4 regions of the Thalassotalea castellviae genome follow, and region 3 is predicted to be linked to each of the others. Evidence: predicted binding sites of a transcription regulator. Region 3 holds the regulator's gene; each other region holds the start of a gene.
What was found. The regulator LexA, encoded in region 3, represses DNA repair genes until DNA is damaged. The targets are predictions, from matches to a motif close to TACTGTATNNNNATACAGTA.

Region 1 (3,222 bases), on a different contig from region 3:
GCCTTTTAACTTTAGCTATGTCAACTTCTAAACGTATAGACGTCTAAATGATTTTGTTAATTCTTATAACTTTTTCATTGCTCATTTATTTATCTAAGTATTTAACTAGCATATTCACCTTTTTATAAGATGAAACCGTGCAACATCTTGATTAACCGATAAAAAAACCATCACAGTTGTGATGGTTTTTCTAGATTGATTTTGAGTTTTTAAAGCAATTGTTTCTACTTATTACTCAGTAACCGCTTCTTCTTTTTCAACGTTATCAGTTGCTTTTGTTAATAATAACTCTCTTAAGCGACCGTCGAGTTCTTTGGCAACTTCTGGCTTTTCAGTTAAATACTTGGTCGCATTTGCTTTACCTTGACCAATACGGTCGCCATTGTAGCTATACCAAGAACCAGCCTTTTCAACCATTTTATGTTGTACGCCTAAATCAATTAACTCACCTAAGCTGTTAATACCTTCACCGTATAATATTTGGAATTCAACTTGTTTAAATGGTGGAGCAATTTTATTTTTCACAACTTTAACGCGTGTTTCGTTACCAACAATTTCATCACCTGCTTTAACCGCACCGATTCGACGAATATCTAAACGTACTGAAGCGTAGAATTTTAATGCATTACCACCCGTGGTTGTTTCTGGAGATCCAAACATTACACCAATTTTCATACGAATTTGGTTAATGAAAATCATCATAGTATTCGATTGCTTCAAGTTACCCGTAAGCTTACGCATAGCTTGAGAAAGCATGCGAGCTTGTAGGCCCATGTGTGAATCCCCCATATCGCCTTCAATCTCAGCTTTAGGAGTAAGGGCAGCAACAGAGTCGACCACAATAACGTCAACCGCACCAGAACGAGTTAACATGTCACAAATTTCTAACGCCTGTTCACCCGTATCTGGCTGAGACACTAATAATTCATTAATGTTTACGCCAAGTTTTTCAGCATAAATAGGGTCAAGCGCATGTTCAGCATCAACAAACGCACAAACTTTACCATTACGTTGAGCTTCGGCGATAACTTCCAACGTCAGGGTGGTTTTACCACTTGATTCAGGGCCATAAATCTCAACAACTCGACCCATTGGTAAACCACCAGCACCTAGCGCAATATCTAATCCAAGTGAACCAGTAGAAATGGTTTCTACATCCATACTGCGGTTTTCACCCAGCTTCATAATTGAGCCTTTACCAAACTGACGTTCTATTTGGCTGAGTGCTGCAGATAGTGCTTTTTCTTTGTTATCGTCCATTTCGTGCTCCACAATTTATATCTAAAAACTAACTTATGTGACGAAGTATACTGTATGGTCGTACAGTATCAAGCTTTTTTACAATTATTTTTATTTCTTTACTAAAAATAAAAAACGGAGACTTTTAATTCATTGTTTTTATTGTATAATTCAGACGTTAATAACTTTTAAAGTTTTCAAGGTAAAAAGTTACTATTTCATTTTTAGTTGAATTTTTTTGTTTGTACAGTAGATTTATCATGCTGTTAACCAGTAAAAAGATAAATGTTTTATCATCACAAAACAACAGACTCAAAACTCATCAGTTTTAACGAATTTAAAAAAGTATTTGTCAGCAATTCATTAAAACTTATTATCCGCTAATCAATTTTTTTGATTGATATAAACAATTTATTGCGCTTGCCTGTTTTCAATTTCCCCATACAATCACCGCACTTGTTAGTACTGGCTAAATAAAAATAAAATGAAAAATTCCACTGAAAAAAACATCAATATTTTCGTCTTGATATTTATATTATTAACGTTTTTAATTTCTTCTTTCGTATTAGCGAATGACAACTTACCGGAAGAAAAAGTAAAAAATGTTTTTACAAATATTGAAACCGCGCTGATCCCATTAAAAAATGCCGACCAACTATCACGTAGTAATATTCGCGAAGTATTGAAGCAATATTTATTGCCCGAAGTAAGTACGCAATATTTTAGTCATAAAGTCTTAGGGCTTCATTTAGCTAAATTATCTCCAGAGCAAAAAGAAGCATTCCGAACTGAATTAACCAATCAATTAATCGATACTTACAGCCATTTATTGAGTAAGTATAATAACGAAGCAATTAATATTGGTAAAAGTTCAATTTCGAAAAGCGGTAAAGTGGCTATGGTGAATATGACAATTATTGGTAAAAATAAAACCAATAAAGCCTTAGTAAAACTGATTAAATTGCACGATGAAACTTGGTTATTTTATGATATTGTGGTCGAAGGTATTAGCATGCTGGAATCTAAACAAAAAGAAATTAATTCAAGTTTCAACAAATTAGGGCCAGAGCAAACGTTATTACAACTACAAAATAATTCATCACTCAGCAATAAAAGGGTTTAAAAATTTTACATGGACTTATGGTTTAACATTAGTAATTTAACGGCATTAACACCCAATTTTTTTAACAATAAGTTCGTGATCACTTTACTGTGTGTTAGTGCTTTTTATTTATTGAAATTTCTATTAGTAAAGGTGATCAAAAAGAAGTCTAAACACGATAAAAGATTACAAATTAATATCGTTAATAATATTTATACCGTTTTAATGATCGTCTTGATCTTTAATATTTGGTCGGAAGAAATTCAAAAGTTTGCCTTTTCCATTGCCGCTTTTATTGTTGCCATTGTTTTAGCAACTCGTGAGTTTATTCAATGCTTCATTGGCTTTGTTTATATTTTATCGAGTCGACCATTTAGGATTAGTGACTGGATTCAAGTAGGTAATTATTTTGGTGAAGTACACTCAACAGACTGGGCAAAACTGACTTTATTAGAAGTAGATAAAGACAGTTATCAATATACGGGTAAAACACTTTATTTACCGAATAGTCAGCTGATTACTTCTGTGATTAAAAACCTCAATTTTTTAAAGCGCTATGCGATGCACCATTTCACTATTGTAAGAGATGATAGTGTCAATCCATTTGAGTTTATTGATCAATTATATGAAAAAGCAAACGTGTATTGTGCAGACTTTAAAGATGTTGCGATGCGATATAATCAGCTTATTGAAAATCGCTTAGATATCAACATTGCAGGTCCAGAGCCACATATTCAAGTCGCTACTTCTGATATTGGTGATACGCAAGTATTCTTTACCGTTTTTTGCCCCACAGAAACGGCATTAGAAATAGAGCAAAAACTCACAGCTGATTTTATGCGTTTATGGTTTGAACAGAAAAGTAAAATAGCCATCGAAAA
Region 2 (3,222 bases), on a different contig from region 3:
TTGATACATGGCCAACAAGGTGATCATCAGCTTTCACAAATTCAGTCGTTACTTTTATCGCTTTATTGCAATGCTCGACATCAACATCAAACATTAACGGTAATGACCAACCTGTTGTATCGTATATTTCATCATGTAGTTTTCGACTACGACGACGCTCTTGCTCCTTTATGAACTTACTGTCCATATCGACTTGTTTACTAAAGGTTGTTGTGACAAAGCGTCCTTTCGGTTGTGCTGAATCAATAAAGTAAGCACCCGCTTGGTAGGTTTTCCCACAACTTTTAAATGCTTTTTTCGCTCGATGCACTTCAACGTCATGTTGTGCCATTAACGTAGCTAGGCGATGAGTACCTGCTTTATTACGTTGATTAGGTAAAATATAAATACGCTCTTTTTTATCTTTACCTGCAGCAATTGCATTTACTTGATAATCGTAATAATCATTTAATAACTTTTGATGATTTTCTGATACTGCTTCAGCCGTTGATACAGAAGCCACAAAATGACGGTGCACGGTATTAAAATACGTTAAAACTTCACCGGTTTTCTTTTTATATAATTCACCTCTTGATGAAGAAACTTCATAGGTTGAGGCCGACGCACCATAAAAGGTTGGCCAACTATCGCCATAACCAGGGTAAAAAGCATCAAATATTTCACGGGTGAAAAAGTCAAAACCTAAACGGTCAAAGTGTTTACCGTTATTGCGACCGACAATAGCAATATTATCTATTTGCGTTTTGGTCATATGAGGATTAAACGGTTGAGCGGAAGGTGAAAAGTAATAACTTTGATCACCGCCCATCTCATGCAAATCAATCACCACTAATGGACGGTATTTATTGATTGTTTTAATTCTACCGGCTGTTTCAGGTTGTGTGATGGCTAACCAGTCTCGGTTCATATCAAACAAGTAATGATTGGAACGACCACTTGGCCATGGCTCATTGTGTTCGGCACTTAAACGATCGTCACTGTGTTGCATACCAACCGTTGAATAGTAACGACTGGTAAAGCGAGTACGCCCATCGGGGTTTTGTAGAGGATCAATAAACACTAAGGTATTGGCTAAAATCTTTTGATTGGTAGGTTCATCAGGTGCCGCCAATAAATGATAGGCCATCATCATTGCCGCATCTGTACTACTTATTTCGTTACCATGAACACCATAGCCTAGCCATACTGAAGCAGGTAATTGAGTAATTAGTTTTTTCGCTGTTTTTTTATCGGTTTTTCGAGGGTCTGACAACTGCTGCATTTTATTGGCAAAGTCATCAAGGTTTGCAATATTGTTAGCGTTACCTATCGCCACATATATTAGCTTTCGTCCTTCCCACGTTCGACCATATTCAAGCAGCTTTATTTTTGTCGGTTCAGCGCTTGCTAATGCTTCAAAATATCGCAGCATATCAGAGTAATTCGTAATGCGATCTCCCACCTCGTAGCCCAGTACTTTCTCAAAAGTAGGGATAGAATCGCGGTATTCGCTACCTGGCCACATTTTGCTTGAAGCTGAGTTAGCAAACGAATTTACAGAAATAAGCAAAGTAATCAGTACTGAGCAAATAAATGATAAATATTTGAATATCATGTGATAAAAAGTCCGAAGAAAAAAAGATGCCACTAACCTATCGTTAAGTTTGTATTTTATCAACACTAAAACTGACAAACGGATAAAGTCGTTATAAATGACCCTTATTTTTTATTAAAAAACCCAACCAACTGGATATATAACCAGTATTAAATTACACTATGCTTATTTGTCAAAGTTTAACGATTTCATGAAGCTTTATCTTGCTGAAAAACCCAGTTTAGGTCGTGCAATTGCCGATGCACTCCCAAAACCTCATAAAAAACATCAGGGGTTTATCGAAGTGGGCAATGGTGATGTCGTTTCATGGTGTATTGGGCATATTTTAGAGCAAGCCGATCCTGATAATTATGACGACAAGTATAAAAGGTGGCAATTAGATCACTTGCCGATTGTTCCCGATAAATGGCAACTGAAACCCAAATATAAAACGAAAAGTCAGCTTAGCGTCATCCGAAAATTAGTCAAACAAGCCGACCAATTGATCCATGCGGGAGATCCAGACAGGGAAGGACAATTATTAATTGATGAAGTTATCGATTACCTAAATGTTGATGAAGATAAAAAAAAGCGAACTCAACGGTTATTAATCAGTGATTTAAATCGTTCGGCCGTTCAGCGAGCGCTACAACAATTGCAATCCAATACTGCATTTATGCCTTTATCCGTGTCTGCTTTAGCAAGAAGTAGAGCCGATTGGCTATACGGTATCAATTTAACCCGCGCTTACACCATTCAAGGCGGCAAAGTAGGTTATCAAGGCGTGTTGTCGGTCGGTAGAGTACAAACCCCTATTTTAGGTTTAGTGGTCAACAGAGATGATGAAATTAACCAGTTTGTTGCCAAACCTTACTATCAAGTAACCGCAGATATTCAGACAAAAAATAGCGAAAGCTTTATCGCTACATGGCAACCGAGTGCAGCTTGCCAGCCTTATATGGACGATGAAGGCCGTGTGCTAGTAAAAAGCCTCGCTGAAAACGTTATCCAGCGTATTACAAATCAACCAGCGAAGGTTAGCACGGTTAAAAAAGAACAAAAACAGCAACCACCACCTTTGCCTTTTAACCTTTCTGCTCTGCAAATTGCCGCCGCGACGCAATATTCAATGAATGCAAAATTGGTGTTAGACGTTTGCCAAACTCTGTATGAAAAACATAAATTGATCACTTACCCTAGATCCGATTGTCGATATTTACCAGCCGAACAGCACCAACAAGCAACGACTATTTTAAAACATTTATCGCAATTAGATGGCCCCTTGAGCGAGGCCGCTATTAATGCCAACTCGGTATTAAAAAGTAAGGCTTGGAATAGCAAAAAAATAACAGCTCATCACGCGATTATACCTACAGAAAAGCCGTCACAAAACATCACCTTAAACAGTTTTGAAAAGAACGTTTATCAACTGATCACCAGACAATATCTTGCTCAATTCTATCCAGCTTATTTATATAACCATACGAAAGTTGACCTAGATATTGCCGGCGGCTTATTCACAGCGAGTGCAAATGTCCCGAAGCAAATTGGCTGGAAGTGTTTGTATAAAAAGGAAAATAAAAACAATGAAGCTGATGCGGTACAATATTTACCTGAGATAAACAAAGGGGACATTTTACATTGCCAAC
Region 3 (3,222 bases):
CAATGATAAGAATAGGTCAATACGGCTTCAAAACCTCGTTGTATTTTATGCTCACCTTGTGTGCCTGGATTAAACATCGCTAATTTATTAGCAATGCAAAATTCGATGCCTTGATAATAACAAAGCTCAAAATGAAGATTTTTCACTGATTCACTACAGCCCCAATAACGACCATATAAATGCTGATGATCATAAAAGAACAATGAACAAGCAATATATTGATCATCTCGACTCGCGATTACCAGTAAAATATTATCCGGTAACGTTTGAAAAATTTGTTGAAAAAAAGCATAGCTTAAGTGCGGCTGATGACCTTTTTTTAAATAAGTTAATTGGTAAGTTAAATAGAAGTAATCTAAATGTTTCTTGGTAATGTCTTTACCGACAAACCGCTTAACCTGAACATCTTGTTGAGCAATTGAACGGCGTTCTTTTAAGGTGTTTTTACGTTTTCTGGCGGTAAATGTTGAAAGGAAATGGTCAAAACTTTGATATTGACGATTAAACCAATGAAACTGAACCGTATGGCGAAGATATACGTCATCAGGTAACTTTTCTTGAGCAGCTTGAGAAATTTCAGGAATAAACAACAAGTGCCAGCTATTGATATCATTTTGCTGGCAATACTCAATCAGTACTTTTATGATTTGCAGATAATCAACCGTTTCGCTTAGGAGCTTGTCATTTGGAATGGGGGTAACAGGAATAGTGCTGACTAACTTGGGATAATAATCTAAACCATTGTGCTGATAAGCTTGTGCCCAGTCCCAGTCAAACACATACTCGCCCCATGAGTGTTGTTTAATATATAACGGGATAATTGCTTGAATTGTTTTATCAGTAGATAAGGTTAAATGATGAGGCTGCCAACCAGTCTTAATACAAATAGACGTACTATCTTCAAGCGCTTTGAAAAATTCATAATGCATCAGTGGGCATAAAGAGTTTTCTACGGCTTGCCATTGGTTTTTGGCAATATCATTAATACTATGATGAAATTCTGCTTTCACGTGGCTCGTATTTTTAAGTGAAACGTTGGCTAAGCATAGCTGATTTTGCTTTCAGATATAATAACCAATGGCGAATAGAGAGGTTTTTATCTCATTCATTTATATAGCATTATGTCTGATATCTCGATTAAGTTTTTTACTTGACTAGTCAGGGTTGCGTTTATTTACAGCCTGTATATACTAACAGTTATAACTGTCAGTATATACAGGAAATTGTCGAATGACTAACCTACGACCACTTACACCACGCCAAGAACAAATTTTTGATCTTATTAAAGAAAATATTTCTCAAACGGGTATGCCACCCACGCGCGCTGAAATTGCCGATTTTTTCGGTTTTAAATCTGCCAATGCCGCCGAAGAGCATTTAAAAGCACTCGCTAAAAAAGGTTACATCGAAATGCTACCTGGCACGTCGCGCGGTATTCGTTTAGCGGAACAGTTTACTGAAGAAGAAGGCTTACCGTTAATTGGTCGTGTTGCGGCAGGAGAACCTATTCTGGCGCAAGAACATGTTGAAGATAACTATAAAATTGACGGTAATTTATTTCACCCTGCAGCGGATTATTTATTGCGAGTAAATGGCGAAAGTATGAAAGATATAGGCATTCTCGATGGTGATTTATTAGCGGTACATCAAACGACTGACGTGCAAAATGGCCAAGTGATTGTTGCGCGAATTGATGAAGATGTAACGGTAAAACGATTTAAACGTGAAGGAAATGTTGTTTATCTTCACGCTGAAAATGAAGATTTCTCACCGATAAAAGTTGATTTAACTTCGCAACATTTTAATGTTGAAGGCATAGCTGTAGGAGTTATTCGTTCTGCCGACTGGATGTAAATTTAACTTTTCCATATTGCTGACTTTTGTTCTCCTCTTTTTAATAAAAGTCAGCAATTTTTTACTTTTTGTCACTTTTCATGCTTTAGCCGAACTTTTATAAAGAATAATTCTTATTTAATCTTAGTATTCTCAAACTAGATTGTTTTTTGATTAAAAAATATTCACCCTCATTTCTACCTGATATTATTTTATTAGAGCAATTGCTTGATTTTTAGCCTATGGCGTCAGGCTATATAAAATGGACTTTTTAACGTTTTAGAGTTGATACTCTATTGTAATTGTTAGTGTTTTTACTTTTATTAAAGAAAATTAAGAATTGACCTAGATCAAGATTTAAGTAATTCTAGGACAGAAATTGAACAAAAATAATAATAAGGCGCACTTTAAGTGGTTAAAAAATAGCCAGAAAAAATAACAACAAAAACAACTAAAAGAAATCAAGATATTCGTTTTTTAATGATATTAAAGATTTTAAAACTTAGAAAGGGTGGAGGAGATGTCGAGTGAAGAGACGTAACCTAAGTTGGCTATTCCTAGGGCTATTAGTTCCTAGTATGGCTTGGGCAGATAAACAGTTAAATCTTACCAAAGGTGTTACTGATATAAGTCAGGAAGTATATGGTCTTCATATGTTTGCGCTTTATATTTGTACTGCAATTGGTGTTGTGGTTTTTGGGGCGATGTTTTGGTCAATCATGTTCCATCGCAAATCAAAGGGGGTAAAGCCAGCAACTTTTCATGAAAGTACCAAGGTGGAAATTCTGTGGACAGTTATCCCTATTGTCATCTTAATCGGCATGGCGGTACCCGCAACGAAAACACTCGTTAGCATGGAAAATAACGATAATTCTGATATCACTATTCAAGTCACTGGCTCTCAGTGGAAATGGCACTATAAATATTTTGACCAAGACATTGAGTTTTACTCTGTTTTATCGACTCCTCGTGGACAATATGAAAACCAAAATGGTGTTGGCGAAACAAAAGGTGAAAATTATCTTTTAGAGGTTGATAGACATTTGGTGATACCGGTTAATAAAAAAATTCGCTTTTTGATCACTTCTGATGATGTGATTCATTCATGGTGGGTGCCAGATTTTGCCGTTAAACAAGATGCTAACCCTGGTTTTATCAACGAAGCATGGGCGATAGTACCTGAGCCAGGAATATATAGAGGCCAATGTGCTGAGCTTTGCGGTAAAGATCATGGTTTTATGCCGATTGTCGTTGAAGTTAAATCGGAAGAAGACTACGCCCGTTGGATTGATGAACAAAATGAATTAATCGCTAATGCCGCTGCTGCAGAGGCTGCTTCTTTAAATGCTTCACTCTCTAAAGAAGAATTAATGCAATTAGGTGAAACTA
Region 4 (3,222 bases), on a different contig from region 3:
TAATAATGCACAGATAGTTTCAGGGATATTAAATAAAGCTTCAGAGGCTTTTGGTGAGTTTTGTCAAGGTTATTTGAAAAAGTTTGATTTATCTACGAAGTTTTTTCCTCAGGATGCTATTACAGGTTCATTCGTCTATAGAGTTAAAGCTGATAACGCTAAACAGCTGAAATTGGAAGGCTATGAAATTTTATCAAAAATATCTGTAAAAGATGACTTCTTGGCGGCTCTTGATGAGAGGGAAGTTGACTTAAGGACTGTGAGAAAATTGTTTGATTTATTGCTATCAAATGATTTAAAAATTCAGTTGATAGATGAAGAGTCCACAGAAACAATAATTGAACTCAGTGCAGAGTATGTAGAAGATTTGATTAAGGAAGTTGATGAAAGGCTGGGTTCCTATTTGGATAGCTCGATGGTTCCTCAGGCTGATAATTTAGATACTTTAAGAAGATATCTTATGCTTATAGAAAAGTATGGATACGTGACTGCAACAGCCTTAAAGGTAGTTGATAGACAGGTTAGTTATTATAGGGATGCTTGTCGCTCATTATCTTTAACGCATAATTACTCTAAATTAACCCCTGTAGGAACTGCAGCATTAACCTCTGAGACTGACGCTGAATTTGTAAAAATAATTCAACGACAATTTGAGGAGACTGAATGTGGTCATATCTGGATGATAAACCAAGGAGTTGATTCAATTATTAAAATTGATGAAAACTCAGCAGCTGAATTTTTAATTGAAAACTGTAACGGCCTGAGCGACAACACTAGTAGGCGAAGAGCTCAAACGTTGAAGTCATGGGTAAAGAAATTTAAGCTTCATTCATAATTTTTTGAATTCTATCTTTAGTGATATCAACCGCTTCTGAACACAGGTCGTTACCAATAAAATTCCTGTTTAAATGAGCAGAAGCGCACCCCACGAAACCTGCACCACAAAACGGGTCTGCGATTACATCTCCCTCACTTGAACTTTGGATTATTAATGTTTTCGCTAAATTCACAGGCTTCTCAGTAGGGTAGCCCCTCCATATTCTTTTTTCAGCTAGAACGTCCGGAATAGATAAGTCACTTAGCTTTCTCTTACCCTTTTCAAAGAACAATATAAATTCATATCTAGCTCGGTAATGATATCCCATGCCGATAGCCATTTTATCCCAAATAAGTGGCTTCCAAAACTTAAACCCAGCTTGCTCACCAATCGGCTTTGCAACAAAGGCAGTCTCTTGGTCACAAAATAAATAGAAATGACTATTTTTACTTAGGACTCTATAGACCTCTTTGAACAACTCTTCAAACCTTGAATTAGGAAATATCTCGAACCATTGGTTACTGGATGCTTTGCTGTTCTTGAGTCTTGTAGTTGTTCCGATTTTTCTATGTTTCTCTAGGGACTCATATGGAGGGTCAGTGATTAATAAGTCAATAGAAGAATCTTTTTGTTTTTTTAGCCATTGAATTGCATCTTCATTGCCAATCTTGAAGCTTGACTTTTTCTCCATTTTCTCGGTATTAACTTCCTTGGATGCCATTATATTCTCAATATTAAGTTGCGTGTATATTTATACAGTTGATTATGACATGAGTTTATTAAAATCTCACTCATTTTAAGTAGTATTATTTTGAGGTAACAATTAGGGTTATTCTTAAATAACAATGAGTGAGAAAGTAACCAAATGCCGTTACTTTTGAGCTCACTTATTAGTTCATGTTAATGGCATAAAGGTAACATAGGTTTAGATGTTTTTTTAGTAGTACTACAAGTTTTATTTGTTAATTGATGAGTTATTATTTAACAGATTATTATACTGTTTTTTCGAATATCTCCATCTGATTTTTTATTAATGTACCATTGATGGTACTACTTCGGGGGGTGATGTTTATATGTTTGCTTTTATATCAATTCTTTAGTTTTCTTTTTCGACTTCCTCCGTCACCGCCATTCTTTTTCTTTATTTTTCAATGTTTTATCGTCACTCTATTCTTTTTTGGATCGTTATTGGAGCATTTTCAATGAAACCTAATTTTTCTGAAACTTGCTGAGCCATATCTGAACGTTCCATATTCATCCACTTACCATAGTGCTTTTCGATCATTTTTATCGATGTATGTCCTAATTGCTTTGCAATCCAATAAATTGTAACGGTACAATTTAACTAGAGACTTCGTTAGAGGTATTATTACTTTAAATAACGAGGTCAAAATGCCAAAGAAAATATTATCAACCGAATTTAAACATGAATGCGCAGAATTAGTTATTGTCCACGGTTACAAGCATAAAGATGCAGCTGCTGCGATGGATGTTGGATTATCATCAATTCAACGTTGGGTAACTCAGTACAGAAAAATAACAACGTGGTATTACCCCCAAACCTAGTGCTTTAACGCCAGAGCAAATACGTATTCAAGAACTAGAAAAACAAGTGAAACAGTTAAAAAGTGACAATCAGCTATTAAAAAAAGCATCGGCCTTTTTCGCAATGGAAATGAGCAACGGCAACAAATAGCTGTAAAACTGAAAAAGGCTGGGAGTAATGTTCAACAAATTTGTCGATGTTTATCCATCGGACCTAGTACGTTTTACTACCGTACTAAACTTAGCGTCATTAATGCTGAAAAAATAAAGCTTGAGGCGGCTATGAAGCAAGTTCACGTTGATATGGATGCCACCTATGGCAAACGTAGAATGCTAACAGAGCTACAAGCTATGGGGTTCAACTTAGGTATTCATAAAGTAAGAACATCGATGAAACGCTTAAAACTTGTGGCTAAACGACCGAAACAAAATCGTTACCCATCAGGTGGAAAAGCATCAGTCATTGCGCCGAATTATTTAAATCGACAATTTAACCCGGAGCAATTAAATACCTTATGGTCAGGTAATATAACCTACATTCTAACACAACAAGGTTGGTTATATTTAGCAGTCATCATGGACTTATGCTCACGCAAAGTGATCAGTTGGGCGTTCTCTGACAAACCAAATAGCGAACTTACTACGAGAGCGTTGCGATTAGCAGTAAACAAACGACAGCCTAATAATGATGTTATCTTCCATAGCGATCAAGGTGTTCAATATACATGTGAAGCATTTCAATGTTCACTTAAAGAACATGGATTAATTTCTAGTATGAGTCGCCGTGGTAATTGTTTAGATAATGCCGTTACTGAACGATTTTTCCGTAGCTTAAAATCAGAGCGAGTAAATTATCGTCG

Region 1: a site for LexA is predicted at 1,309-1,328, ahead of recA (recombinase RecA). Genes of this name have one in related genera too.
Region 2: a site for LexA is predicted at 1,724-1,743, ahead of RM573_RS15520 (DNA topoisomerase III). Genes of this name have one in related genera too.
Region 4: a site for LexA is predicted at 1,559-1,578, ahead of RM573_RS02890 (DNA-methyltransferase). Genes of this name have one in related genera too.

What each region holds. Positions count from the first base shown of each region.
Region 1 covers NZ_JAVRIF010000008.1:48,586-51,807, reverse strand. Annotated here, with positions in the region: gene recA (recombinase RecA) at 232-1,260, opposite strand; gene RM573_RS13630 (MlaC/ttg2D family ABC transporter substrate-binding protein) at 1,724-2,362, shown strand; gene RM573_RS13625 (mechanosensitive ion channel family protein) at 2,372-3,222, shown strand, end outside.
Region 2 covers NZ_JAVRIF010000010.1:108,701-111,922, forward strand. Annotated here, with positions in the region: gene RM573_RS15515 (M14 family metallopeptidase) at 1-1,594, opposite strand, end outside; gene RM573_RS15520 (DNA topoisomerase III) at 1,785-3,222, shown strand, end outside.
Region 3 covers NZ_JAVRIF010000005.1:191,395-194,616, reverse strand. Annotated here, with positions in the region: gene RM573_RS11025 (GNAT family N-acetyltransferase) at 1-1,010, opposite strand, end outside; gene lexA (transcriptional repressor LexA) at 1,231-1,854, shown strand; gene coxB (cytochrome c oxidase subunit II) at 2,412-3,222, shown strand, end outside.
Region 4 covers NZ_JAVRIF010000001.1:661,826-665,047, reverse strand. Annotated here, with positions in the region: gene RM573_RS02895 (DUF6575 domain-containing protein) at 1-835, shown strand, start outside; gene RM573_RS02890 (DNA-methyltransferase) at 819-1,538, opposite strand; gene RM573_RS02885 (hypothetical protein) at 2,210-2,383, shown strand; gene RM573_RS02880 (IS3 family transposase) at 2,459-3,222, shown strand, end outside.